2 regions of the Pedobacter heparinus DSM 2366 genome follow, and region 2 is predicted to be linked to the other one. Evidence: riboswitches for the same ligand, from Rfam matches in the RefSeq annotation. Region 2 holds a riboswitch; the other holds the start of a gene.

Region 1 (15,107 bases), 2.4 Mb from region 2:
ACTTGCTGTAGCGGTCGGCACAAAGGCTACATCGCCGTAAGTTTTAACAATATTTCCTGCAGTGATGGTTTGAGATTGAATTTGCGATTCGTAAGCACCTATGTCTATATTTGTACCTGCCAACCGGGGATTGCCGGCCAGGTCCTTGTCCAGACCTAAACTGTTGTTACCCACATTACCGTCGGCTGCTTCGTATAATACATTACTTCCTGAATTGATCGCAGGACTTCCTGATTTTAAAGTGTAATCTCCTGTAGCCGGATTGGTAAACAAAGGATCTACTGTACCATCTAAATTATGATTGGCAACATCGGCCGGCATGTCCTGTACCAGGCTATAGCGGATAAAAAGCGTACCCATATTGGGACTGTATATTCCACTTGAAGCACTTGCCGAGTTATTGGATATGACCGTATTTATAATGCTTGGAATGGACTGAAGGTTACTGATTGCCCCCCCACTACGGTTTCCCGTCGCTAAATTACCGTAAAACGTACAATTGACAATAACAGGGGCCGAACCCTGGTTATACATTCCGCCGCCGCCTTCATCGCCCCAGCCTTGACCGGAAATATTGCTGGCAAAGTTGTTGATGAAACTGCAATTCATCACCAGCGGGTTAGCCGATATAGAATTATACATAGCACCACCAGAGCCTCCTTTCACCATATTGTTGATGAAGATACAGTTGGCTACGGTTGGGCTTGAAGCATTGGTATTAATTATACCCCCACCCGTATTTCTGTAAACACTAAATGTATTGACTATGATGGCAGTTCCGCTGGCACCATATGCACCTGTAATGGTAAAGCCATTTAATACCGCATTTCCTGCCCCACCGGCAGAAACAAGGACATGATAGGCGTTCTCTGTATTTCCCGAAATGTTCAAGGTGCTGCCTGTACCAGTAACAACATCATCATCATTAAAATCTCCGCTTAATGTGCTCTTATTTGTTGTTACAGACAGGTCACGTTGGGAAAGGGTGGTTTCTGTGCCCGCAAAACCACCATAAACTTTTACATCCTTTACCAGCAGAAAAGCATTGTCCCTGCCTTTATCTGTCCCAAAATCAGGGCCATCCTCAGGACTGTACATGGGCTTATAGGTACCCTTTGCCACCCAGATTTCTTTGACTGTACCCGGAATGATGGCATTCTGAATTTTTGCAAACTTGAGCGCATCGGCCAGTTCCGGAATGGCATTGGCCCAGCTGTTGCCATTAAAATTACCTGCCCCATTTTTCTTTACATGCAAAATGCCATTGCCATTGGGTGTTGCTGTTGCCGCAACAATATTGACTGTATAATCTTCAAATTCACCATACTCCTGCATTGCATCACATGCCATATCATCAGTAGCAGCAATAGCTCCTACTGCAGCCACACGCACCCTCATTCTTTTTGAACCTAAGGTGGTAGCCTGAATGGCAATATTTCCGGAAACTACACTGCCGCTGCCAGCACCAATATAGGTAAACTCTGAAGCTTCAAAAATTCCATTTCCATTGTAATCAATCCAGACACTTACAGCCTCAGATGACCAGCCAGCACCAACAGTTACAGAAATAGGATAACTTGTGCCCATAGCCAGCGACGGGGCAGCCAAAGCCGTAAAATTGCTATAACCATTTGTACCGCATGTGCTGGAGTTGTTTAAGGTAGACAGGCTTACATTCAGGATCAGATCACCATCTGTACAGTTAAGATTTGGGGTACAATATTGTGCATGTGCCTGAAAACCAAGCGTACACAAAATAAAGGTAAATGAAATGATGATGTACCTACTCAGGGTAGGTAGAGGGGATGAGAAGTTAATATAGCTCATATTGGTTTAAAGGATGATTAAGCCAAAAATAAAATATTATTTTAGGATTTAGAAATGAAATTTCTAAATAACAAATTTTAATTATCTTAGTAATCAAAACATTACAATGTATGCAACACAGAAATCATTGTCTGGCTTAATTGTCTTAGCCCCCTCCCGTCGTTGAAGCGTCCTTCCCTATAACTCCTGCTCACATAGTTCACACATTAGCCACACTTTCTTCACAAAAAGGTACCTGTTTGTGAGTTTTATGTGAAGGAGGTGTGAACCAGGTGTGAAGAATCCCTAAACTTGTGAACAGCCAGTCTCAGTCTTCAATTTGAGCTTCAACTAAAAACCATCCATATCTTACCTGTTATATGCAGGTAACGGATTCAAAATATTATTCTAATTCCAATTGTTTTTTACCAGTGTACTGGAATTTTATGGGGTTTAGACACCATTTTTTTGGAAATGATTTTTCTTTGTTGCACCTTTGTACTGCTTATAGAGAAAGATGGAGGGATTAGACCCTGCGAAGTCTTGGCAACCTGTGCTTACAAGGTGCTACATTCTACAGGAAATGCAGCTGTACTTCCTGACAGATAAGTGGATCTGTTCCCAACCAGAATCTCCAATAAGCTTTGCATGCAATAGGTTCGGCACTTGTTTAGGCCATAGCCTCTATCAACTTTAGCTTATTGCCTGCTCATATCATTATTGTTAAATGGATATCAGAAAAGAGTTAGAAAAACGTATCCTGATCATTGATGGTGCAATGGGCACCATGATACAACGTTACACCTTAACTGAAGAGGATTTCAGAGGTGAACGCTTCAAAGATCACCCCTGTGATGTAAAAGGGAACAATGACATGCTGAGCATCACACGCCCGGATGTCATTAAAGAAATCCATACTGAGTATTTAAAAGCCGGTACGGACATTATTGAAACCAATACTTTCAGTACCCAGCGCATTTCCCTGGCCGACTACCAGATGGAACCGCTTGCGTATGAGATGAGTTTTGAAGGGGCAAAAATTGCCAAAGAGGCGGTAAACGAATTTATGGCCGCCAACCCCGACCGCAAGTGTTTTGTGGCCGGAGCAGTGGGCCCAACCAACAGAACCCTCTCCATTTCACCTGACGTAAATGATCCGGGTTTCAGGGCCATTACCTTTGATGAACTGGTTGAAGCTTATGACGAACAGGTACGCGGATTGGTAGATGGAGGTGCAGATTTGCTCCTTATTGAAACCATTTTTGATACGCTGAATGCCAAGGCTGCCATATTTTCAATTAAGAAATACGAAGCCGAAATTGGCCGTAAAATAGAGATCATGATCTCTGGTACCATTACTGATGCATCGGGAAGAACTTTATCTGGCCAAACGGCCGAAGCTTTCCTGAATTCTGTAATGCATGCCAATCCACTGAGCATTGGCTTTAACTGTGCCCTGGGTGCCAAAGACATGAGACCCCATATTGAAGAACTTTCTGCCAAAGCAGGATGTTATGTTTCGGCTTATCCGAATGCAGGTTTGCCCAATGAATTTGGTGCTTATGACGAAATGCCACATGAAACGGCCCACCTGGTGGAAGATTTTATCCAGCATGGTTTTGTAAACATTGTAGGTGGCTGCTGTGGTACCACACCAGAGCACATTGGTTGCATTGCCAAAAAAGCGAAAAATGTAGCACCCCGCAAAATACCGCATATTGAACCTTACCTGCGCTTAAGCGGGCTGGAGCCGGTAACCATTACGCCGGAAAGCATTTTTGTAAACATCGGGGAAAGGACCAACATTACCGGATCACCTAAATTCAGCAAGCTGATTTTGGGCGGCGATTTTGAAGCAGCACTGGCTGTAGCCCGTCAGCAGGTAGAAGGTGGTGCGCAGGTGATCGATGTGAACATGGATGAAGGGATGATCGATTCGGAAGCTTCGATGACAAAGTTCCTGAACCTGATCGCTTCTGAACCAGATATTTCCAAACTGCCCATCATGGTCGACTCGTCTAAATGGACAGTAATTGAAGCTGGCTTAAAATGCCTGCAGGGCAAAGGGATTGTCAACTCCATTTCACTGAAAGAAGGAGAAGATAAATTCAGGGAAAGTGCCCGTAAGATCATGACTTATGGCGCTGCTGTAGTGGTAATGGCTTTTGATGAGCTTGGCCAGGCAGATAATTTTGAAAGAAGAAAAGAGATCTGTAAAAGATCTTATGACATACTGGTCGATGAAATTGGCTTTCCGGCCCAGGATATCATTTTTGACCCGAACATCCTTACCGTAGCTACAGGTTTGGAAGAACACAATAATTATGCGGTCGATTTTATCAATGCCACCCGCTGGATTAAAGAAAACCTGCCTTATGCAAAAGTAAGTGGCGGGGTTTCTAATATTTCCTTTTCTTTCAGGGGTAACAATACCGTAAGGGAAGCCATGCATTCGGCATTTTTATACCATGCCATCAAGGCAGGCCTGGACATGGGGATTGTAAATGCAGGAATGCTGGAAGTTTATCAGGAAATTCCACCGGAGCTTTTGGTGCTGGTTGAGGATGTATTGCTGAACCGCAGAGATGACGCAACAGAGCGCCTGGTTGAATTTGCAGACACCATCAAATCTAAAGGAAAAGAGATTGTAAGAGATGAGGAATGGCGCAAAACAAGTGTAGAAGAACGCTTGTCGCATGCTTTGGTTAAAGGAATCATAGAATACCTGGATGCCGATGTAGAAGAAGCGCGCCAGAAATACGCCAGACCAATAGAGGTAATTGAAGGGCCGCTGATGGATGGGATGAACATCGTAGGCGATCTGTTTGGTGCCGGAAAAATGTTTTTACCGCAGGTAGTAAAATCTGCCCGTGTAATGAAAAAAGCGGTGGCTTACCTGCTGCCCTTTATCGAACAGGAAAAACTGGACAACCCGGATCAGGATCAGAATTCATCTGCCGGAAAAATATTGATGGCCACTGTAAAAGGTGATGTACACGATATCGGAAAGAACATCGTAGGCGTAGTACTGGCCTGCAACAACTTCGAGATCGTAGATATGGGCGTGATGGTGCCCGCACAGGACATTATCAAAAAAGCCAAAGAGATCAATGCAGATATCATTGGATTGAGTGGTCTGATTACTCCTTCGCTGGATGAAATGGTGCATTTTGCCAAAGAAATGGAACGTGAAGGTTTTACTATTCCCCTGATGATAGGTGGGGCTACAACTTCCCGGATCCATGCTGCTGTAAAAGTTGCGCCGAACTATTCGGGCCCGGCCATACACGTACTGGATGCTTCCAGAAGTGTAACAGTAGCCAGTACATTAATGAACAAGGATACCCGTGATGAATATATTGCAGGTATCCGCGCGGAATATGACAAGGCCCGTGAAGCGCACCTGAACAAACGCTCTGACAAGCGTTTTAAAACAATTGAAGAAGCCCGCAAAGACAATTTTAAAATCGACACCAGCCTGGTAGCCCCTGCCCCAACCTTTACAGGGACAAAGGTATTTGACAATTATCCGCTGGAAGAACTGGTGCCTTATATAGACTGGACACCTTTCTTTCAAACATGGGAGCTTCGTGGTTCTTATCCAAGGATCCTGGAAGACAAGGTGGTTGGTGATGAAGCAAAGAAACTGTTTAATGATGCTAAGGTATTGTTAAAAAGGATTGTAGAGGAGAAGCTATTAACTGCCAGGGCAGTAATCGGCTTCTGGCCGGCAAATGCAGTTGGTGATGACATCGTTTTAGCTGTGGAAGGAAAAGAAGTGGTGATCCATACGCTTCGCCAGCAGGCAGAAAAAACGGCTGATCAGCCTTATTATGCCTTGTCTGACTTTATAGCGCAAAAGGAAACCGGCATACCTGATTATTTTGGCGGATTTGCCCTTACAACCGGCATAGGCTGTGATGAGCTGGTTGCTGAGTTTGAAGCGGTTTACGATGATTACAACAGCATTATGGCCAAAGCTTTGGCCGACAGACTGGCAGAAGCTTTTGCAGAACGCATGCACGAGCTGGTCCGTAAAGAGTACTGGGGATATGCAAAGGATGAACACCTGGACAATGAAGCACTGATTAAGGAAGAATATTCCGGCATACGCCCTGCACCAGGCTATCCCGCCTGTCCGGAGCATACTGAAAAAGGCACTTTATTTGAACTGCTGGATGCAGAAGCCAGAATTGGGCTTAGCCTTACGGAAAGTTACGCCATGTACCCTACTGCAGCGGTAAGTGGATTTTACTTTGCACATCCGCAATCCAGATACTTTGGTTTAGGTAAGATCACCAAAGACCAGGTAGAAGACTATGCAGTAAGGAAAAACATGCCACTGGAAGAAGTAGAAAGATGGCTGAGCCCAAATTTAGCTTATTAACAACCATACGAACGACGATTCATGAAAATTATAGATCATATAAATAACGCCAAAGGAAAAACCTTATTCTCATTTGAACTGTTGCCACCCATTAAAGGGCAAAGCATTAAAGGAATATTTGATGCCATAGATCCATTAATGGAATTTAATCCGCCTTTTATTGATGTAACTTATCTTCGCGAAGATTACATTTATAAGCAACATGCCAATGGCCTCCTGGAAAAGGTGGCCTATCGCAAACGCCCGAGTACGGTAGCCACCTGTGCTGCAATTATGAACAGGTACAAAGTGGATGCTGTACCACATTTGATTTGCGGTGGTTTTACAAAAGATGAGACAGAAAATGCCCTGATCGACCTGCAGTTTTTGGGTATAGATAATGTACTGGTTTTAAGGGGTGATGCACGTAAAAGCGATAGTTCTTTCATTCCAACACCAAATGGCCATGCTTACGCTTCGGAACTGCTGCAACATGTGGTAGACATGAACAACGGCAAATACCTGCATGACGACATGGAAAGTGCAGAAAAAACAGACTTTTGCATTGGTGTGGCGGGTTATCCGGAAAAACATTTTGAATCACCAAACCTGGATACAGATTTCAGATACCTGAAACACAAAGTAGATACCGGGGCTGATTTTATTGTGACCCAGATGTTCTTCGACAATAAGAAATATAAAGCTTTTGTGGATAAATGCAGAGAAAATGGCATCCATGTACCCATCATACCGGGGTTAAAACCAATTACCAGCAGCAAACAGCTGATCAGCCTGCCTAAAATATTTCACCTGGATATTCCAATAGAACTGAGCGAAGCGGTACATGGCTGTAAATCAGAGAAGGAAGTTAAAGAAGTTGGTATTGAATGGATGATCAATCAGTGCAATGAGCTGAAGGCAATGGGTGCGCCGGTGCTGCATTTCTATACGATGGGCAATCCGGAACCGACCAAAAAGATTGCGCAGGCGGTATTTTAGGGTTTAAAAACCCGGGGTATCTGTGTTTTCTGAAATACTCTTTGTATCTTCATATAACATTAAGACTTATATTTATATGAACAGACTGATGCTATTGTTGCTGGTTGCTGTAGGTTCTTTAACGGCCTGCACAACGATGAAACCCGGATCTATTGGTAATGGTGGCCTCTCCCAACTGGGTGGCACCTGGGAACTTAACTATATATCAGGACCAAGAATAGCCTTTAATGGATTATACCCGGGCAAGAAGCCGTTTATTAAATTTGATATTGCAGACAAAAGGTTTAGCGGGAATACCAGCTGTAATTCTTTTTCCGGACAACTTGTTGCAGACGACACAACCATCAATTTTACACAGCCTTTTGTTATGACAAAAATGGCCTGTCCTGGTGAAGGAGAGACCATTTTTGTGGAAATGCTAAAAAAGGCAAGTACTTATGCGATAACGAGCGACAGTACCCTGAATTTTATGATGGGCGACATTGCCATTATGCGTTTCCATAAGAAGTAAGCAGGTACTTTTTAAAGGATTCAAAACCGGTATCCATTGCTGTAGCCAGTTTTGGTTTGGCAGCCAGGCTTTTTACCTGCTCAGGGATTTCAATATCGGCCTTTATTTCTTCAGGAAAAACATCCGGAAATTTGCAGGCATGGGCGGTAGACAGGAAAACACCTGCAAATTCCTGATCTGAAGTATCCATTCTGTATTGCTGCAAAGCCAGCCAGGCAATGGCAGTATGCGGACAGGCGATGTAATCAAATTCATTATAAATGGCCTTGATGGCCTCCAGCGTCTCATCATCGGTAAAGCGATAACCTTTCATCACCTTTTCCAAGGCGGCTTTATCGTTATTGAACAGGTCCATGATCCTCACCCAATTGCTCGGTGCGCCTACATCCATGGCATTGGAGTAGGTTTGAACGGATGGTCTGGTCTCGTATATCCCGCTTTCCAGGAAGCGCGGAACGGTATCGTTTACGTTGGTAGCGGCCACAAATCGTTTTACGGGCAGGCCCATTTTATAGGCCAGTAAACCAGCGGCAATATTGCCAAAGTTTCCGCTTGGCACTACAAATACCAGGTCTTTTTTTCCCTGCCTGCGCAATTGTGCATAGGCATTGAAGTAATAGAAAGTTTGTGGGATCAGCCTAGAGATGTTGATGGAATTGGCTGAAGTAAGGCGCAGTTTTTCATTGAGCTCTTCATCTGCAAAGGCCTGTTTTACCAGGTGCTGGCAGTCGTCAAATGTTCCCTCCACTTCTATGGCATGAATGTTCTGGCCATTGGTACAAAGCTGTAGTTCCTGGATGTCGCTCACTTTTCCTTTCGGATAAAGAATGGTAACACGGGTATTGGCCACACCCAAAAAACCGAGTGCTACGGCACCACCCGTATCGCCTGAGGTGGCGACCAGCACGTCTAAAGTTTTTTCATTTTCTTTCAGAAAGTAGCCCATGATCCGGCTCATGAACCTTGCCCCAAAATCTTTGAAGGCAAGAGATGGGCCATGAAACAACTCCAGTACAAAATCATTGCCGGCCAGGTTCACAACGGGAGCATCAAAGTTGATGGCATCGTCGATGATGGCCTTAAGATCGCCGGCCGGTATGGCATCCTGCAACAGCACTGAAGCAACTTTAAAGGCAATCTGTGGCAGGGAATACTGCTCAATATGGTCTATGAATTCTTTATCAAGCACAGGGATATCGACCGGCATATACAAGCCTTTATCTAAGGGCATGCTATTGAAAACCGCTGTTGGAAAATCTACGCTCAGGTTATGGTTATTGGTACTGTATAATTTCATTGTTTTTATGGCTAATCTAATACTACCGGTCCTTTTTTGTTCACTTCAGAGACGAAAGCCAGGCTGTTGATGGAAAGGCTTTTTAAATGCTGCTGTAAGTTTTGAGTAATTTTTTTTGCGGTCTCTTTATCCCTTGTAAGGGCAAATACAGAAGGGCCTGATCCGGAAATTCCGAAACCAATAGCACCTGTTTCCATCGCCATTGCCCTTAAAACATAAAAATCAGGGATAAGGATAGCCCTTGTGGGCTCTACCAGCACATCGGTCATACTCCGGCCAATCAGTTCATAATCGTTCATGAACAAACCACTTACCAGACCGGCCACATTGCCCCACTGGGTTACCGCATCTTTTAAATATACCTTAGAGCGGATCATCTGCCTGGCATCTTTGGTAGGTACATCTACTTCAGGATAAACAATTGCAGCATATAACTCGGCCGGAAAAGGTAAACTGATGATGTCTAAAGGGCTGTAACTTCTGATCAGTACAAAACCACCCATCAATGCCGGGGCAACATTATCGGCATGGCCATAACCACAGGCCAGTTCTTCGCCCTTCATGGCAAAAGGGATCAGTTCTTTATTGCTGAGCTGGTTATCGAACAGAGTATTGATGGCAAACAGGCCTGCTACCGTACTGGCAGAGCTTGAACCCAGGCCACTGCCTATAGGCATCTTTTTATGCAATTCTATTTCAATACCTGCATTGGGCTGGCCAATATGCTGCAGGTAATGTTTGGCAATGGCACTAACCGTATTTTTATCAGGGTCTAAGGGCAAACGGCCTTCATCTCCGGTGATTTTTAACAAGGAAACACCGGGTTTATCGGTAAGACGCATGATCACCTCATCACCGGGTTCATTTACGGCAAAGCCTAGTACGTCAAAGCCACAGACCACATTGGCTACTGTAGCCGGAGCGAAAACTTTTATTGATCTTTTCATAGAGTTATCTTTTACCTATGTTAATGATGTCAGCAAAAACACCGGCAGCAGTTACCTCGGCACCGGCTCCAGGTCCTTTTACTACCAGCGGACGCTCCTTATAACGATCAGTAGTAAAGGAGATAATGTTGTCGCTGCCGGAAAGCATATAGAAAGGGTGTGAGTCATCAACCATTTGCAGGGTAATGGCCACTTTACCATCCTCCAGCTTACCGATATACCTCAATACTTTATTGCTTTTAGCTGCTTCATTTTTTAAGTTCTCAAAATGCGCCGCATTGTTTTCAAGTTCCTGGTAAAACTCGGCCACACTGCTGGCCGCCAGACAGGCCGGTGGCAGCATACTTTCTATGGCCACATCTTTTTCTTCAAGCGCATAACCTGCATCGCGGGCAAGGATCAGCATTTTACGCATAAAATCTTTACCGTTCAGGTCGTCCCTCGGATCAGGTTCAGTATAACCCATATCCTGTGCCTCTTTTACAACTTCACTGAAAAGCCTGTCTCCCTTAAAGTTGTTAAAGATATAAGAGATGGTACCCGACAAGATGGCTTCAATGCGGTTGATCCTGTCGCCACTCAGCATCAGGTCCTTTAAGGTACGGATGATGGGCAGTCCTGCCCCCACATTGGTTTCATAATAAAACTCTACCCCGTGTTTTCTTGCCGCCTCTTTAAAAGCCACATACTGATCATATTCGGCAGAATTACCTATTTTATTACAGGTAACCACCGAGATGCTCGATTGCAATACATCCAGGTAATGCCGGATCGGGTTATGGCTGGCAGTATTGTCTACAAATACACAATTGGCCAGGTTCATGGACTTCATCTTTTTGATAAACTCAGCCAGGTCTGCCTGTTCACCCTTTTCGTTCAGGGTATCTTCCCAATTGTTCAGATCTATTCCCTCTGCATCCAGGTACATTTTACGGGTATTGCTTACCCCCATTACCTTAACCTGCAGATCGTTATTTTTGGCCAGAAAAGGCATCTGGTGTTGTAATTGCTTAAATAAGGTTTTACCAATGTTTCCGGTACCCAGACAAAACACGTTCAGCGTTTTTTTCAGGTCGGCATAGAAAGCATCATGAACAGCGTTCACCGCTTTGGAAAGATCACTGCGTGACAGGATTACGGAAATGTTATATTCTGACGAACCCTGGGCAATGGCGCGGATGTTTACCCCATTCCTGCCCAGCGCACTGAATAACCTTCCGGAAATACCCGGTGTGCGCTTCATGTTTTCACCCACTATCGCTAAAACCGAAAGTCCGTTTTCTACCTCCGGGTATTCCAGTTTACGGGCCTGAAGTTCCAGTTCAAATTCTTTATTGATGAGTGCCAGTGCTTTTAAGGCATCTGCAGGTTTAACGGCAAAGGTAATGCTGTGTTCGGATGAGGATTGTGTGATGAGGACTACATTGACCTGCTCTCTGGACAACATAGAGAACAGCCTTCCGCTGAATCCGGCCTTACCAACCATACCGCTGCCGGATAAGTTAAGGATACTGATCTCATCAATCGAAGAGATCCCTTTGATCGGCAGGCTGGAGGCATGCACATTGTGCCTGATATAGGTACCAGGGAAATCAACATTAAAAGTATTTTTAATGACTATAGGTATTTTCTTTAAAAAGGCAGGGATCATGGTAGGTGGATAGATCACTTTGGCACCAAAATAAGAAAGTTCCATAGCCTCGGTATAACTCAGTTCAGGCAATGAAAAAGCCTTTTTAACGATCCTCGGATCAGCTGTTAACATGCCATCTACATCGGTCCAGATCTCAATTTCATCGGCACCAAGGGCTGCCCCCCAGATGGCGGCTGTATAATCACTGCCCCCACGCCCTAAAGTAGTGATACGCCCTTCGTCGTTACTGGAAATGAAGCCGGTAACAAAAAGCAGTTTATCGTTATTGCCTGCATAAAAATCCCTGATCAGGTTTTCAGTCAGCTCAGTGTTCACTTTCGCCTGTCCGAAGTTATGGTCTGTTTTAATCAGTTCCGAGCCATCTACAAACAGGGCATTTGCAAAATATTGTCTCGCAATGTGGCTCACCATCATGGTTGAGCAGCGTTCGCCATAGCTTAAGATCAGGTCTTTGGTCTGCAAACTCAGCTCTTTCAGGTTATAAACTGCCTGCAGAATGTCTTCCAATTCATTTAAATAGATCTTTAGTTTGGTAAGTACCGGATTTTGAGCACTTGCAGGCAGCAATGCACGGATCACCTCGAAGTGTTTGTCTTCTACCTTCTTCAGCGTTTCGGCATAGTCCTCTCCCTTTCTGGCACTTTCTGCCATATCCAGCAAAGTGTTGGTTACACCACCCATAGCAGATAAAACGACGATAGGGTGCTCAGCGTGCTTCCCCTTGATCAATATATCCATCAATGCACTTATGCTTTGAGCTGAACCGACAGATGTACCTCCAAATTTTAAAATATTCATAGTTGTTGGTTAAAAAAAAAGCGCCTTCCTGGATTAGAGGAAGGCGCTTTTTGTGGTTTTTATATTTTCTATTTTAGCCCACTAGCTTACCTTCCTCCGTTCGATGCCGGTGGTTGTGGTAATAGTGGTTGTGGTCAAATTTTTATACATTGTATTATTTACACTAACGAGGCGTAAAGTAAAGGCATATTTTTTTAATTCGCAAATGATTGTGAAAATAAATTATTCAATCGATCGGTTTAGTAGGATTTCACCTGAAGGAGTACATAACGTTACAATTTCTTATCTTTATCGCCTTATATGCAAGGATTAGTAATAAAATCGACCGGTAGCTGGTATCAGGTGCATGCTGAAAATGGCCTGGACTATGATTGCCGTATAAAAGGTAAGTTCAGGATACAGGGCATCCAAACCACTAATCCTGTTGCAGTGGGCGACCGTGTGGAGTTTGAACTAGAACCAAATTCGGACAACGGCATCATCAATAAGCTATACGACAGACGGAATTACATCATCCGAAAATCGATTAACCTGTCTAAACAGGCCCAGATCATTGCGGCCAATATGGACCAGGCTTTTTTAGTGGTTACGCTGGCTTCTCCCCGTACTTCACTGGGTTTTATCGATCGTTTTCTGGCCACTGCCGAGGCTTATGATATCCCTGCTATGCTGATATTTAACAAGCTTGACCTTTTTCATGAAGAAGGGCTGGAAATACTGGCCGAGTACCAAGGCATTTATGAAAATATTGGTTACCCCTGTTATTCGGTTTCTGCACTTAAGGGCACAAACATCCCTTTGATCGAATCTTTGTTAAAAGACAAGACGACTTTATTTTCAGGACATTCAGGTGTAGGAAAATCGAGCCTGATCAATGCCTTATTGCCCGGGCACAGCATTAAAACAGGTGAAATTTCGGGATCCAGTGATAAAGGGCAGCATACCACTACTTTTGCCGAAATGCATGCCTTACCTTTTGGTGGTTACCTGATTGATACCCCGGGCATACGTGAACTGGGTATATTTGACATCAGACCTGAGGAACTCGGACATTATTTCAGGGAAATGAGGGATTTGATGCACCAATGTAAGTTTAACAATTGCCGGCATGTAAACGAGCCTGGCTGTGCCGTAATTAAAGCTGTAGAAAGTGGGGAAATAGAACTGAGCAGATACGAAAGTTACCTGAGTATTTATCATGGTAACGAAACCAGGGCTTAAACATGAGGGCAGTTATTCAAAGAGTTGTTGCAGCCAGCTGCCAAGTGGATGAAAATATTACAGGCAGCATTGACAATGGTTTTTTGGTATTGCTGGGTATTGAGGATGCAGATACAGCAGCAGACCTGGTATGGCTGGCACAAAAGATTGCTGCCATGCGTGTATTTGGAGATGAAAACGGTTTGATGAATAAGGCGCTGGCAGATATTGACGGGAATATTCTGCTGGTCAGTCAGTTTACCTTATTTGCGGCTACAAAGAAAGGAAACAGGCCTGGATTTACCCGGGCTGCCAGACCAGAAAAAGCAATCCCATTATATGAAAGCATGGTCAAAGAACTTTCCAGGCTATTGGGAAAAGCGGTACAGACCGGCATTTTTGGGGCAGACATGAAGATCAGCCTGGTTAATGATGGCCCGGTAACGATAATTATTGATACAAAAAACAAGGAATAATGACCATAAAAGAAGCACAGGAAGCGGTTGATCAATGGATAGCTACTACCGGCATCCGTTATTTTAATGAGCTGACCAATACAGCCATCCTGATGGAAGAGGTTGGTGAAGTCGCCCGGATCATGTCGCGTAAATACGGAGAACAATCGTTTAAAAAGAGTGATGAAGCCGTTGACCTGGGGGATGAAATGGCAGATGTACTGTTTGTACTGATCTGCCTGGCCAACCAGACAGGTATTGACCTGACCGCTGCTTTGGAGAAGAACCTGGTTAAAAAAAGCATCAGGGATGCGGAAAGGCATAAAAATAATGAGAAGCTACAAAAAAAGCAGGGTTTACATTGACCCTGCTTTTTTTGTAGCGGAAATTTTCCGGTCCTTCATCGGGAAAGGTTTCCCGGATTTGGGGGAGTGATCTGTTTTTCCTTTTAATCTTTAGAAAGTGCTGCCTTAATCTTAACCGCCGCCTCTGCAAGTTCTTCCTGCGTCGGTTGCAGCTTTGCCCTACTAAAATTCATATCACTTACATTATTCATTGGAATGAGATGGATATGCACATGTGGTACTTCCAGGCCAATTACGGCAACGCCCACTTTTTTACATGGAAAAGCTTCCTTTAAACCTGTCGCCACAATTTTAGCAAACAAGGTTAACCCGAAATAGCTTTCTTCATCCATATCGAAGATATAATCGATCTCCTTTTTGGGGATCACCAGCACGTGCCCCATCACCAATGGGCTCACATCCAAAAATGCCAGAAATTCTGTAGTTTCTGCTACAATATGTGCGGGTATTTCACCGCTTACTATTTTTGAAAAGATACTGGCCATATTTTTTTATCTGCTGATCTCTAAAATTTCAAATTCCATTTTCCCTGCGGGCACTTCAATCTCTGTGGTATCACCAACAGATTTACCCAATAATCCTTTTGCAATAGGTGATTTTACGGAGATTTTTCCGGTTTTAAGATCGGCCTCAGATTCAGCTACCAACTGGTATGACATCGTAGCACCATTTTTAACATTTTTGATCTTTACGATAGAAAGTGCAAGTA
Region 2 (15,107 bases):
GAACATCATGCAGGAACGGCAGCTTACCTTGAGCACTGCCGAAAGTTGTACTGGTGGTTATATTTCTCAATTGATCACGCAGCATCCTGGATGTTCTGCCGTATTTGCAGGCGCTGCGGTTACTTATTCCAATGCATTAAAAATGTCCGTCCTTGGTGTGCTGCCTGAAACCCTGGAAAATTACGGAGCGGTGAGTGAGCAAACAGTAAAAGAAATGGCCATGGGTGCGGTTGCTAATTTCAAAACAGATTATGCGGTCGCCGTGAGTGGAATTGCCGGCCCGGATGGAGGTACTGAAGAGAAACCCGTTGGTACTGTGTGGATTGCAGTAGCAACCCAATATAAGGTAGTGGCCAGGTTGTTCAGGTTTGGCAACCGTCGTGCACAAAATATTGAACGTGCGGCAATAGCTGCATTAACGATGGTTTTGAATGAGCTGAAACAAGATGTGGGTTAAGTCTGGGAAATACTTTACTTTTGCACCTGATACAAATCATAAAATAAAAAATGGCTCAATACGAATTATTGTTACCTAAAATGGGGGAGAGCGTTGCGGAAGCAACCATAATTAAATGGGTTAAACAACCGGGTGAACTGATTGAGATGGATGACACTGTTTTGGAGATTGCCACGGATAAAGTAGATTCTGAAGTCCCATCGCCAATAGCGGGTAGATTAGTAAAGCAATTATTTAAAGAAGACGATATTGTACAGGTAGGTGCCGTAATTGCGATTATAGAAACGGATGCCGATGCCCCGGTAGTTGCTGAGCAGGCAGTTGAAACTCCTGCAGCAGTAAGCGTACCTGAGGCGGAGCCAGTTACAGCAAACATACCGGGGATGGAACAGCTTCCTGCTGATTTTGTCTCAGACCGTTTTTATTCGCCCCTGGTAAAAAATATTGCATTACAGGAGGGAATAACTGTTGAAGAATTGGATACAATTAGCGGAACCGGTGCTGAAGGGCGTTTAACTAAAGATGATTTATTGAACTATATTCAAAACGGGAAAAAAACTGGCGATGTAAGCAGAGAGGAAGAAGTGAAGCCCGTAGCCCAGCAGTCTGCAGTCGCACAACCCCTAAAAGTTCAGCCAACTCAGGCAGCGGCAAGTATAAGTGGTGGTGATGAGATCATTGAGATGGACAGGATGCGTAAGTTAATTGCCGAACACATGGTAATGAGCAAACAGACCTCTCCGCATGTAACCTCTTTTGTAGAAGCAGATGTAACCAATATGGTACTATGGCGTGAAAAGGTAAAAAGGGATTTTGAGAAGCGTGAAAACGAGAAGATCACCTTTACGCCCATATTTGTGGAAGCGGTAAGCAGGGCGATCAAAGATTTTCCGATGATCAATGTATCGGTAAACGGAAATCAGATCATTAAGAAAAAAGATATCAATATCGGTATGGCAGCTGCATTACCAAGTGGTAACCTGATTGTGCCGGTAATAAAAAATGCGGATGAGCTGAACCTGCTGGGTTTAACAAAAGCGGTTAACGACCTGGCCAGCCGTGCCCGGGCCTCGAAATTAAAGCCTGATGAAACGCAAAACGGCACTTTCACCTTAACCAATGTGGGTTCTTTTGGTAATGTAATGGGCACACCGATCATTAATCAGCCGCAGGTAGCTATATTGGCTGTGGGTGCCATTAAAAAGAAACCAGCGGTGTTGGAAACGGAAGCTGGTGATGTGATTGCGATCAGGCATATCATGTTCCTTTCTTTATCTTATGACCACAGGGTTGTTGACGGGGCCCTTGGGGGTTCATTCGTACGCCGGGTGGCCGATTACCTGGAAAAATGGGACCTTAACAGAGAAATATAGTAGCGTAGAAGAACAACTCATAGAAAAAGGCCCCATTGGGGCCTTTTTCATGATCAAAACAAAAAAATAATTAATTAAATAATACCTCTTCGTCTGCTACAGTTTTAATCTGCTGCTCCGTATAAGTATATTTTCCGGTGTGGGCAATAAATACGTCTTTCTGCTCCAGTAGGTCGCGATTAGCTATCAGGCTTTTCAGGCTTACATTGCCAATCACGTATTTATAATCATCACGTGAAAAACGTTCCACAATATTTTCAATCTGCAGTTTTTCTACAGTGTATTCGTGTACATAACGCAGGTAAACTTCAATGTTTACATCGTCAGTATGTAACAGTCCATTGTGCTGGTGGTATTTTTTGTATTCATAGCGGTAACCATACCTTAAGGCAGCAATGTCAGACAATACAGCTGCACCAGTCGGATGTCCGCCAGCTCCTTTTCCAAAAAAGAACTGCTTGTCGGCAAATGCAGCCTGCACAGTTACCCCATTATATTCATTCTCTACATTGTAAAGAAAATCATCAGATTTTACAAATTTGGGCAATACATAAGTAACCACCTGTTTAGTGCTTATTTTGCGGGCTGTAGGTACCAGTTTAATTTTAAAGTTCTTTTCCCTTGCATATCTGATGTCATTTTCAGAAAGGTTCTGAATGCCAATATTAAGGATTTTATCGGGATTGATGAATAAACCATAAGCGTGCGCCGTAGCAATGGCCAGCTTAAATTTAGGATCATAACCCCCTACGTCAAGAATTGGATCTGTTTCTGCGAAGCCAAGGTCCTGTGCCTGTTTCAAAGCCACCCCATATTCCAGGTTTTCGTTAAATATTTTTGAGAGGATATAATTTGACGAACCGTTAAATATCCCGCTGATGCCATGCAACAGTTCATTATCGTAATATTCTTCCAGGTTACGGATAATTGGGATACTGCCACATACTGCACCCTCATAGAGTAGCGATGCATCATATTTTTCCTGTAGCTCTACCAGTTCGGCAAGGTGCGAAGCGATCATTTTTTTATTGGCTGAAACTACGTTCTTGCCACTGATCAATGCCCTTTTAACAATATCAAAAGCAGCATCAGCATCATCAATCAGTTCTACAATCGTGTTGATCTCGCTATTGTTCAGCAATTCATTGTGATCTGTGGTAAAAAGGTGTGCATCCAGGCTGCGCTTTTTGTCGGGGTTTTTGATGGCGATCTTAATGATTTCAAGATTCAGATCCTGACCGCGGATGATGTCATGTAATCCCTGGCCCACTACTCCAAAACCAAATAACCCAATTTTAAGTTTCTTGCTCATCTGTTTATTTATGCTGTTTTATGTAATTTAATTATTTTCTTGTGTACGCTCTCTTTAAGGAAATTACCAATAACGTTTGTAAGCGCATCTGTTTCAATCAGGAAACCGTCATGGCCGTAGGCCGACTTCAGACTTTGGAATTCTGCACCAGGGATGTTTTCTGCCATGAACTCCTGTTCTGCCAATGGGAAAAGAATGTCGTTTTCAATACCTATTACCAGGGTATTTGCTTTTACCAATGCCAGGGCGTCAATTACACTATTTCTGTTCCTGCTTACATTATGACTGTCCATCGCTTTGCTCAGGTACCAGTAGCTGTAAGCATTGAAACGCTTACAGAGTTTTTCTCCCTGGTAATTCTGATAGGAAGAAGCCCTGAAGCTACCGATTTTATCGTTCACACTTTCCAGCTGGGTAGCCGAATAGGCATCATAGGTCCTGTAGGACAATAAAGCAATGCTTCTGGCAACTTTTAATCCTTTTAACCCGCCATCAGGTTTTTGTGCATAAAAACTACGGTCCGTTGTAATGGACAGCCGCTGGCTCTCATTAAAGGCTATGCCCCATGGCGAGTGTACGGCATTGGTGGCCACTAAAATAAGGTTCTCTATGGCATTGTTATCAGTGATGGCCCATTCCAATGCCTGTTGTCCCCCTAATGAACCGCCAATCAATACCTTAACCGTACTGATCCCCAGATGTGCTGCAAGCAGCCGGTGTGCTGCAACCAGGTCCCTGATGGTAAACTCCGGAAAGGCCAGGTAATAAGGCTGACCAGTTACCGGATTGGTACTCAATGGGTTGGTGCTGCCATAATGCGAGCCCAATACATTGGCACATATGATAAAGTGTTCATCAGGATTAAACAGCGCATTGTTGCCAAAAAGCCCTTTCCACCAATCCAGCACATCAGAATTCGCTGTAAGTGCATGACAGGCCCAAATTACATTGTCCTTTTTGGCATTTAATTTACCATAAGTCTGATAGGCAATTTCAAGCTTACGCAACTTTTTGCCATTTTCAAGTTTAAAGGTTTTGTTGTAATTATATATGGAGATTGTACTCATTACTAAATCTTGGTAAAATTGAGGAGCAGGTGTTTATTTTTTGATACTGGCAAAGGCCTGTTCAAAATCTGCTTTGATATCGTCTATATGCTCTATACCAACCGATACCCTTAACTGATTGGGCTTAACCCCGGCAGCAATTTGTTCGTCCTCGCTCAGTTGCTGATGGGTGGTAGCCGAAGGCTGGATGATCAGGGTTTTTGCATCGCCAACATTGGCCAGGTGGCTTACCAGTTTAAGGCTGTCTACCAGAGCTGTAGCCTGTTCTTTATCTCCTTTTAGTTCAAATGACAATACTGCACCAAAACCATTTTGCAAATACTTTTTAGCATTGGCATGATAAGGGCTGCTTTCCAGACCCGGGTAGCTTACACTTTTTACTGCTTCATGGTTTTCCAGCCAGGTGGCCAGGGCCAGCGTATTGTCTACATGGCGCTGCACACGAAGGGATAAGGTTTCTAAACCCTGTAACAAGAGGAAAGAGTTGATTGGCGCAATGGCCGGACCAAAATCCCTTAATCCTTCTACACGCGCACGAATGATAAACTGTATGTTACCAAATGGGCCGCCTATTCCGAATACATCGTTAAAAACAAGGCCATGGTAACCTTCAGAAGGCTCTGTAAACTGTTTAAATTTACCATTTCCCCAATTGTAGTTTCCGCCGTCTACAATTACCCCACCTATACTGGTCCCGTGTCCGCCAATCCATTTGGTGGCCGATTGTACCACAATATGCGCACCATGTTCCAGGGGCTTAAACAGATAACCGGCTGCACCAAAAGTATTGTCTACAATCAGGGGCAGGTCGTGTTTATTGGCAATAGCAGCTAATTTTTCGAAATCGATGATGCTATAGGCCGGGTTACCGATACTTTCTACATACAAAGCTTTGGTATTGGCGTCTATTTTGGCTTCAAAATCTGAAGGATCATCGCCATTGGCAAATTTAACTTCAATGCCCAAACGCTTAAAGGCAACTTTAAACTGGTTATACGAACCTCCGTACAGATGGGATGAGGATACAAAATTATCTCCTGCCTCTAAAATGTTGTTTAAAGCGATGAACTGTGCGGCCTGTCCCGATGCTACGGCAAGGGCTGCTACACCACCTTCCAGTGCGGCCACCCTTTTTTCAAACACATCTGTAGTAGGGTTCATGATACGGGTGTAAATGTTCCCGAATTCTTTTAAAGCGAAAAGGTTTGCACCATGTTCGGAGTTTTTGAAGCCGTAAGAAGTCGTTTGATATATTGGAACGGCCCTTGAGCCTGTTGTAGGATCAATTTCCTGGCCTGCATGTACTTGTAGTGTTTCGAATTTATGAGAAGCTGACATAATTTTTGAATTTTATATGGTGTAATTGATTTTCTATGGGATGCGACCGGGCATAATTCTAGCCTGAAAGCATGTTTTGTTTAGCGTACCCAAAAGGGCCTTCCGGATGGATCAAGAAATGCAAAAGGAAGATTTTAAGGATTATTGCATGCAACAGCACATACAGTTGGTATGCTTTGGGCAACAATAATTACGAAGTGTTGAAATAATCGTTTTCATCTGTTTTAATTTATCTTTCCAAACAGCACCATGCTGCCCGGTCAGGAATTGGCACCTTCTCCATTTTGGGAGGGTTGCCAGTGGGTCAAAGAGCCTGTCTCTCGCCACTTCTTTATAAATCAAACCTTTGTTAGGAGGTGTTGACTTGATCGGCTTTCGCCAATTGATGCCACAAATGTAGGGCTCAGGAACAAAATAACCAAAATTTAATTCTGATTATTTTGTAATTAATTGATATTTAAGCTTATAATTTGATTTTTAACCCTGCTTAGCCTTAGCCTTTTTAAGATAAAGCCTGTTCAAAATCAGCAATTAAGTCATCAATATGTTCCAGTCCAGCTGATATCCGAATTAAATTTTGTGGTGTTTTGGTGTCAGGACCTTCTATCGAGGCCCGGTGTTCAATTAAACTTTCTACCCCGCCCAAACTTGTCGCCTGAGCAAACAGCTTCATTTTGTTTACAACCCGTCTCGCTTCATCTGCTCCACCTTTGATCAGGATGGACAGCATACCTCCAAAACCAGTCATCTGTTGTCTGGCGGTTTCATGACCTGGATGTGTGGGCAGTCCAGGATAAAATACGGCTTCAACAACAGGATGTTTTTCCAGGTAAAGGGCCAGGGCCATTCCGTTTTCGCAATGCCCCCGCATGCGGTAGGCTAGTGTTTTGATGCTCCTGCTCAATAAAAAGCAATCAAAGGGCGAAGGTACTGCGCCACCTACCTGCTGTATGTTCCTGATTTTCTCCCAGAGTTCATCTTTTTCTGCGGTAACGAGTACGCCGCCCAGCACATCGCTATGTCCGCCTATGTATTTGGTTGAAGAATGCATCACAATATTAGCGCCCAGTGCGATCGGGTTTTGCAGGCATGGCGAAGCAAAGGTACTGTCGCAGGCCAGTATCAACCCCTTTGATCTGGCGATTTGTGCAATCGCAGCAATGTCGGTAATCTTCAGCAGGGGGTTCGATGGGGTTTCTACCCAGATCATCACTGTGTTTTTCCTGATGTGCCCGCCAATCAGGTCCGGGTTTGTCAAATCGATAAAGTCGATCTCAATGGTATCGGCAAATATGCTTTGTAACTGTCTTTTAAAACCCCAGTACATGTCGTCCGGTGCCAGAATGTGACTGCCCGGTTTTAAAGCCTGAAAAACACTCATTCCGGCAGTATTGCCTGATGAAAAAGCACAGGCATCCGCACCCTTTTCCAGCTCTGCCATTGTTTTTTCCAATGCAGCACGGTTGGGGTTACTCATTCTGCTATACATATGTCCACCAGAGTATCCACCGTCAGCGTCCCTTAAAAAAGTTGTAGATAAATTTATCGGTGCTGTAACATCTTTTGTATGGGGTTCATATAAATTTCCAGCATGTATGGCCAATGTTTCTGCTCTCATTATTATGGGGTTAAATGCTAAAATATAGCGTAAAGGTATAATGAGGTTAAAGGTAAAAATTATTATGCTGAAGTTTTGGCAGGATTTATGTATTTAAAAAGTAAAAAATTAAGATATGAAAAGAATATTCCTGATAGCAGCCATTTTTTGCAGTGCATTAATGGTATTGCAAGGCTGTTCACCAAAAGGTGCAGCCACTACACAACCTTTAAAAAGAGGTAACATTACAGGTAACTGGGTGTTAAATGACATTACTTTTGAAGGAATCCCTCAATCTTCCGTAAAATCCTTGTTCGGAGAAGGTTCCTACACTTGTTTTGTAGGCAGTACATGGCGGTTAACCAATAGTGGCAATGGTAGTTATAGCTTGCCGGGTGGAACAGGCTGTGCCGCTAAAACACAAACCATTTACTGGTCGGCCAGCACAAAAGAGGACACTTTCCAGTTTAAAAAAATATACGAAGGTGATAAGCCTAAAAATGTAACAGAAGGCTACAGGATGTTACTGGCCTCAACCAATGGCGAAAATATGGTGATCAAAACACCGGTTGAATATGGCAGTGCAACAGCTTACATTGTGCTGAATTTTAATAAAGCTGCAAAATAAGGGGAAAAATAACCGTTCTCTTCTAAGCCTGCATAATTGCGCTGAAAAAGCGCAAAGATGCCAGGACTTTTCTGAGAAGGTGATTTTTCTTTCAAGTAATAACAAATCAGGGTGCCCAAAAGGCACCCTGATTTGTTATTATAGCATATATAATTTTTTATATATCCGAATAATCAACAGGATATAAGAACCGGGTGTCGTTTTTGGATACATTGTTCTGATATTCCGGCATGTTTTTTAGTTTTTGCCATTGCTCATCTTTTCCGAAGGTCTTCCAGTGTTCGTCCCTGTCTGCTTTATTTTCAAAGGTGGTCAGATACATAAGGTTGGGCATTCGGCTGCCTGCAATCACCTCAGCATAAAAAACGGCATTGAAATTCAGACGTTTAAATAAGCCTATTTCATCTCCTTTATTAAACATTTCTATTTTGTTCTTAGCGCGCTTTTCGGTCGGGCTTTCATAGCTGCGCAGTTCGTAAATGCGTTCTGCTTTTGCTGAAGACAAATTTGGCATTTTAAGATTCCGATGTCCTTCAAAAGCAGTTAACAATATATTTTCCATCCTTTCATAAGGCGCGGCCGTATGTAAGGCATCGAGATAGGCTTTCCCGTCTTCCTTCAATTTATTGTCCTTTTCCAATACATTTTCCAGGCTGGAAAACTGCTGGTAGGAACGAAAGGGAATAAATACATAGATCAGTTTTTCGGCCTGGGGATCATCTGTCCGGACGGGTTTAAAAACACCAACTTTAGCAATGCCTGCACGATGTAGCGCAGGAAGGTAAGCCAGTTTTAGAAAATCATCTACGGTTTTTTCCTGCTCCGCGTTTTTCAGATGATAAATCCTGATCTGATAAAAATCTTTGTCAGGTGCATTGGCAAGAAGCTGGGTTACCGGCAGGAGTATACCAATGAAAATAGTGATAAGTTTAGGCATGGTTGGTTTCTATAATTTCTTTGATTTTGATCAGACGGTCATAAAAGCATTCAAAGGGCCTTACATTACCGTGTATCTTTAAAACTACCAGGTGGGTTTGTACACAATGGGCAACATCATTTATTCTGGTACCTGGACAAAGGTTTATCGATTGGGGTAAATCTATTCCTGAAAAATGGGCTTCTAGTTCTTCAATTGTCATAGTCGCAAATATAAGGTTAGTGAAGCTCTTTTACACAATGCTGACAGGTTAAATCGGTTTAAAAAACAGGTATCTAATGATTTTATGCTATTTTTGTCCATTATACCTAACAGATGGATACTACTTCAAAACTTGCATTGATCTTAGCAGATGCTGATCTTCCGGCAGCACTCAAAGCAATTGCCCTAAAAGTTCAGAACCAGGAAAGGATTACCTTTGATGAGGGCGTTTACCTGTATGAAAATGCGGAACTGGGCTATCTGGGTGTTTTAGCCAATTACATCAGGGAACAAAAGCACGGCGACAATACCTATTTCAACCGGAATTTTCATATAGAACCTACGAATGTTTGCGTGTACGATTGTAAATTCTGCTCTTACTCCCGTCTGATCAAACAGAAAGAAGAAGGTTGGGAAATGAGTGTGGACGGTATGATGGAGGTATTGAAGAAATATGACCATGAACCCGTAACAGAGGTGCACATTACCGGCGGGGTAGTGCCTAAACAGAACCTTGAATTTTACAGCGATTTTTTCAGAAGGGCAAAAGCACACCGCCCGGAGCTGCACATCAAGGCATTAACTCCTGTTGAGTATTATTATATCTTTAAAAAGGCGAAACTGAGCCATTATGACGGGATGAAATACATGCAGGAAGCCGGTTTGGATTCCATGCCCGGCGGTGGGGCAGAGATCTTTCATCCGGAAGTACGGGAAAAAATTGCACACGATAAATGCAATGCCGAGCAATGGCTCGATATTCACGAACAGGCGCATAAACTGGGCATGAAAACAAATGCTACCATGCTTTATGGTCATATAGAGCAATTCTGGCACAGGGTAGACCATATGGAGCGTTTGCGCCGGCAACAGGACAAGACCGGAGGCTTTCAGGCTTTTATTCCGCTTAAATTCAGGAACCAGCACAACCAGATGGACCATGTTCCGGAGGTTTCGGTGATAGAAGATTTGCGAAATTATGCCATTGCCCGTATTTACATGGATAATTTTGACCACATTAAAGCCTATTGGGCAATGATCAGCAGGCAAACCGCGCAGTTGTCGCTAAACTTTGGTGTTGATGATATAGATGGTACTTTAGACGATACGACCAAGATCTATTCTATGGCAGGTGCAGAGGAACAACACCCGGCAATGAGTACCCGCGACCTGGTCGACCTCATCAAACAGGTAAAACGGAAACCAATAGAAAGGGATACACTGTATAACGTAGTAACGGATTACAGCCAGGTTACCTTTGAGGATGAAGTAAAACCACAATATTATAAATTGCCAGTAATCAATTAAATGGATAAGGAAATATATATCATCAGACATGGTGAAACAGATTTAAACAAACAGGGAATAGTACAGGGCAGGGGCATCAACAGCGACCTGAATGATACCGGAAAGGCACAGGCGGCAGCTTTTTACGAAGCGTATAAAAACATACCTTTTGATAAAGTATATACCTCTGAATTAAAGCGTACACATCAGACAGTTAAAGGTTTTATTGATGCCGGTACCCCCTGGGAGCAACTGGCCGGACTGGATGAACTGGCCTGGGGGATATGGGAAGGTAAACCTAATGATGAACATGCCATTACTGCATTTAAAGGCCTGATGGAGGCTTGGGAAGCCGGCGATTATGATGCCCATTTTGAGGGGGGTGAAAGTCCAAATGATGTGGTTAGAAGAGAGCAGGAAGCGCTGGATGTTATTAAAGGGGCTGCAAATGAGAAAACCGTATTGGTTTGTATGCATGGCCGGGCTATGCGCTTGTTTTTATGCCTGCTTACCAATAAACCCATCTCCGAAATGACGGAGTTCCCCCATCAGAATACCACACTTTATAAAGTTGAACTTAGTGGAGGTCAGTTTGTGATCACTGAGTTTAACAATACCGATCATTTAAAATAACCTGTACTGTTGAATAAGATTAAGATTTCTGCCGTTTCCTATACCAATACCAAGCCTTTTATTTATGGAATCGAACATTCAGCTTTGCTGGACCAGATTGACCTGAGTCTGGATATTCCTACAGATTGTGCAGCTAAATTAATTGACGGACAGGTAGATATAGGTCTGATTCCCGTAGCTGCAATACCTGATGTTCCTAACGCCCATATTGTAGCCGATTATTGTATTGGCTCGGTTGGGGCAGTAAATTCTGTGTTCATTTTTAGTAAGGTACCTGTTGCCGAGATCGGCACAGTAAAACTGGATCTCCATTCCAGGACCTCTAATCACCTGGCTAAAGTTTTACTGAAATTCCATTTTAAACAACAGGTAAGTTATACCACCGATCAGGCAGCAGAAACAGATGCCATCGTGTTGATTGGCGACCGTACCTTTGGGCGAAAAGAAGAATTTGCTTATGCCTACGATATGGGGCAGGAATGGATGAATTTTACAGGTTTGCCATTTATGTATGCCGCATGGGTAGCCAATAAGCCTATTCCGCAGGCTTTTATCAATGATTTTAATGAGGCCCTGGCCTTCGGCCTGTCCAAAAGGAAAGCACTTTTACAGGAATTGCCCGAGCAGGCGAATTTTGATCTGGAGGATTATCTGCTCCATAAACTGGATTTTGAGCTTACAGCCAAAAAACGTGAGGCACTGGAGCTCTTCCTGATGTACATTACAAAATTATAAACCTATTCACATTTTTTTAATTTTCAACAAATCGCAAAGCCTACGCCTCAAGGTAGTATCTTTACGATTTTGTAAACAGAATCATTTTGGCTAAAGATCATACTAAGGAAACCCCGTTAATGCAACAGTACAATGTGATTAAGGCAAAGTACCCGGGTGCATTATTATTGTTCAGAGTTGGAGATTTTTATGAAACATTTGGTGAAGATGCCATTAAAACTTCCCAGATATTAGGCATTGTACTGACCAGGAGGGGAACTGGTCCCAACGGCGCATTGGAACTGGCAGGCTTTCCGCACCATTCTTTAGACAATTATCTTTCCAAGCTGGTACGGGCCGGCCAAAGAGTAGCCATATGCGATCAGCTGGAAGATCCCAAAACCACTAAAACAATTGTAAAAAGAGGCGTAACCGAGCTGGTCACTCCTGGAGTAGCCTATAATGACAATATTCTGAACCAGAAATCAAATAATTATCTGGCTGCGGTATTTTTTGACAAAAATACAATAGGGGTGTCTTTTGCAGATATTTCTACAGGAGAATTCCATGTCGCACAAGGCAATGCAGAGTATATTGATAAACTTTTACAAGGTTTCAGGCCCAATGAGGTTGTTTTTCAAAAGACCAAAAGAAAGGAATTCCTGGAGGCATTTGGGGATAAATTTTATACCTATCATCTGGACGACTGGGCCTTTACCGGCGATTATGCCAATGAAACGCTGACCAAACATTTTGAAGTAAATTCTTTAAAGGGTTTTGGGGTAGATAGACTGCAGACCGGTATTGTAGCTGCCGGAGTGGTATTACATTATTTAAATGAAACTGAACACCGCAACTTAAAGCACATCACCTCCATCTCCCGTTTGGAAGAGGATAAGTACATGTGGCTCGACCGCTTTACCATCCGTAACCTGGAACTCGTAAGTTCGGCCAATGACAATGCGGTAACGCTTTTTGAAGTGCTTGACCAAACCAGCACACCAATGGGTGCCCGTTTGCTGCACAAGTGGATCATTATGCCACTGAAGGAGTTGAAACCTATAGAAGAACGCCTGGGCATGGTTGATTTTCTGGTGAAACACGACGCGCTTTTACAGGAGTTCCTCTCGCACATCAAACAGATCGGCGATCTGGAAAGACTGATTTCCAAAGTGGGACTCCAAAAGGTAGGGCCAAGAGAGCTTTGCCAGCTTAAAAAAGCATTGTACCATATTGAAGCCGTTAAAAATGTCGCTGAAGCCTCAAAGAACCCCTTTTTATCGGTTCTTGCTGATCAGCTGAACCCTTGCTTAAGCATCCGCGAAAAGCTGGAAAGAGAATTACAGCAGGATCCGCCGGCATTATTGATCAAAGGCAACGTGATTGCCGATGGCATAGACGAGGAACTGGACAGGCTGCGAAAAATTTCTTTTGGAGGTAAGGATTATTTAGTGGAAATCCAGAAAAGGGAGGCTGCCGCAACGGGTATCCCATCTTTAAAAGTAGCCTTTAACAATGTTTTTGGCTATTACCTGGAAGTTACCCATACCCATAAGGATAAGGTGCCTGCCGACTGGATCAGGAAGCAGACACTGGTTAGTGCCGAGCGCTACATTACCCCCGAGCTGAAGGAGTATGAAGAGCAGATCCTGGGGGCAGAGGAAAAAATCCAGCAGATAGAAGTAAAGCTGTACAACGAACTGATGTACCAGGTAAGTACTTATATAAAACCCATCCAGCTGAATGCTTTTTTAATTGCCCAGCTGGATGTATTGCTTTGCTTTGCCCAACTGGCCGTTAAAAACCATTATGTAAAACCAGAGATCAATAAAGGCAAGGTACTCGACATCAAAGGGGGTAGACATCCGGTTATTGAACAGCGCCTGCCGGTGGGCGAGGCCTACATTACCAATGATGTGTTCCTGGATAACGATACCCAGCAGATCATCATCATTACCGGTCCCAATATGTCGGGTAAGTCGGCCATTTTACGCCAGACAGGCTTAATCGTGCTCATGGGGCAAATGGGTTGTTTTGTTCCTGCCAAGGCCGCTGCTATCGGACTGGTCGACAAGATCTTTACCCGCGTTGGGGCATCGGATAATTTGTCATCCGGAGAAAGTACGTTCATGGTAGAGATGAATGAAACCGCCAGTATCCTGAACAATATATCTGATAATAGTCTGATCCTGCTTGATGAAATCGGCCGGGGAACCAGTACTTATGACGGGATATCCATTGCCTGGGCCATTGCCGAGTTTTTACATACGCATCCAACGGCCAGGCCTAAAACGCTGTTTGCCACACATTATCACGAACTGAATGAGCTGGCAACTACCATGAACCGCATCAGGAACTTTAATGTATCTATTAAAGAACTGGGCAATAAAGTGATATTTTTAAGGAAACTCATCCCCGGGGGTAGCGAGCATAGCTTTGGTATCCACGTGGCTAAGATGGCAGGTATGCCACCTAAGCTGATCAACAGGGCCAACGAGATCTTAAAGAAACTCGAAATTGACCGAACAGAAGGCCAGAGCATTAAGGACAGCATTAAAAAAGTACAGAACCAGGCCTATCAGTTGCATATGTTTGCTGTAGACGACCCGATTTTAGTTAAAATAAGGGATATGCTGAACAACCTGGATGTAAACGTGCTGACACCCGTTGAGGCTTTGCTGAAGCTGGACGAGATACAGCGTTTAATTAAACAGTAATATGAATATCAGTAGTTTATTATCCGGAAAAAACAGATACAGCATGCTGCTGCTGCTATTGGTTGCATTATTTTTTTCTGCCTGTAGTTCAAGACGGAATACGGTGAAGCCTGGCAGTACGGCTGCGGCCAAAGCTGCAGACGCCATGTCGCATTTAAAGAACAGGAGCCTGTATAAGTTTATAACCGATTGGACAGGTGTTCAGTATAGGTTGGGGGGACTGGATAAAAGGGGGGTCGACTGTTCCGGCTTTGCTTTATTGCTGCAAAAAGATATTTATGGCAATACCTTGCCCAGAAGGTCCAGGGACCAGGCTGATGCCGTGAAAGAAAAGAGTATGGGCCAGCTGAATGAGGGCGATCTGATCTTTTTTTCTTTCGGAGGCGGCGCAGTAGACCATGTTGGGGTTTACCTGAACAACAATTATTTTGTGCATGCCTCTACTACCAGGGGCGTTGTGGTCGACGATTTAAGTCTGCCTGCCTACCAAAGGGCTATTGTTAAGGCTGGATCTTTAAAAAACTAAAGGATGTCAAAACCTAAGCACGATATTTCATTCTGGACCAAATACAGCAAATTTGCCACCACTGAGATCCTGATGTACCTGATCATGGTGATTGGCATTGCACTGGGGATTTTATTATTGAGCTGAGTTGAGCTTAAAAATAGCCTTAGCCTGGTCGGCCGAACTTACTGCAGTGATGAAGTTCGAAAAATCAGTATATTTTTCCGCCGGATAACTGCCATTGTTCAATATAAACCTTCGGGTATAGATCAGTTTTCTGTCTTCTTTTTTAATACTTACCTGATAGCTCCCAAATTCATTTTTAAGTATTTTATTGTCGG

The links. A riboswitch is a leader RNA that binds a small molecule or an ion and turns the genes downstream of it on or off. The one in region 2 is predicted to bind S-adenosylmethionine.
Region 1: another riboswitch for S-adenosylmethionine. It lies ahead of metH (methionine synthase); the one in region 2 lies ahead of PHEP_RS09335 (O-acetylhomoserine aminocarboxypropyltransferase/cysteine synthase family protein).

What each region holds. Positions count from the first base shown of each region.
Region 1 is NC_013061.1:4,560,655-4,575,761, forward strand. It holds gene PHEP_RS18955 (MBG domain-containing protein) at 1-1,827, opposite strand, end outside; SAM riboswitch class I at 2,309-2,418, shown strand; gene metH (methionine synthase) at 2,534-6,193, shown strand; gene metF (methylenetetrahydrofolate reductase [NAD(P)H]) at 6,215-7,171, shown strand; gene PHEP_RS18970 (META domain-containing protein) at 7,248-7,682, shown strand; gene thrC (threonine synthase) at 7,660-8,979, opposite strand; gene PHEP_RS18980 (homoserine kinase) at 8,991-9,926, opposite strand; gene thrA (bifunctional aspartate kinase/homoserine dehydrogenase I) at 9,931-12,378, opposite strand; gene rsgA (ribosome small subunit-dependent GTPase A) at 12,679-13,599, shown strand; gene dtd (D-aminoacyl-tRNA deacylase) at 13,602-14,054, shown strand; gene PHEP_RS19000 (nucleotide pyrophosphohydrolase) at 14,054-14,398, shown strand; gene PHEP_RS19005 (HIT family protein) at 14,482-14,883, opposite strand; gene greA (transcription elongation factor GreA) at 14,890-15,107, opposite strand, start outside.
Region 2 is NC_013061.1:2,163,229-2,178,335, forward strand. It holds gene PHEP_RS09315 (competence/damage-inducible protein A) at 1-457, shown strand, start outside; gene PHEP_RS09320 (dihydrolipoamide acetyltransferase family protein) at 508-1,830, shown strand; gene PHEP_RS09325 (homoserine dehydrogenase) at 1,901-3,142, opposite strand; gene PHEP_RS09330 (homoserine O-acetyltransferase family protein) at 3,151-4,209, opposite strand; gene PHEP_RS09335 (O-acetylhomoserine aminocarboxypropyltransferase/cysteine synthase family protein) at 4,243-5,547, opposite strand; SAM riboswitch class I at 5,774-5,887, opposite strand; gene PHEP_RS09340 (trans-sulfuration enzyme family protein) at 6,050-7,165, opposite strand; gene PHEP_RS09345 (lipocalin family protein) at 7,281-7,772, shown strand; gene PHEP_RS09350 (NIPSNAP family protein) at 7,930-8,709, opposite strand; gene PHEP_RS09355 (DUF6965 family protein) at 8,702-8,911, opposite strand; gene mqnE (aminofutalosine synthase MqnE) at 9,025-10,218, shown strand; gene PHEP_RS09365 (histidine phosphatase family protein) at 10,219-10,830, shown strand; gene PHEP_RS09370 (menaquinone biosynthetic enzyme MqnA/MqnD family protein) at 10,840-11,565, shown strand; gene mutS (DNA mismatch repair protein MutS) at 11,652-14,261, shown strand; gene PHEP_RS09380 (C40 family peptidase) at 14,263-14,787, shown strand; gene PHEP_RS22405 (hypothetical protein) at 14,791-14,913, shown strand; gene PHEP_RS09385 (DUF3857 domain-containing protein) at 14,902-15,107, opposite strand, start outside.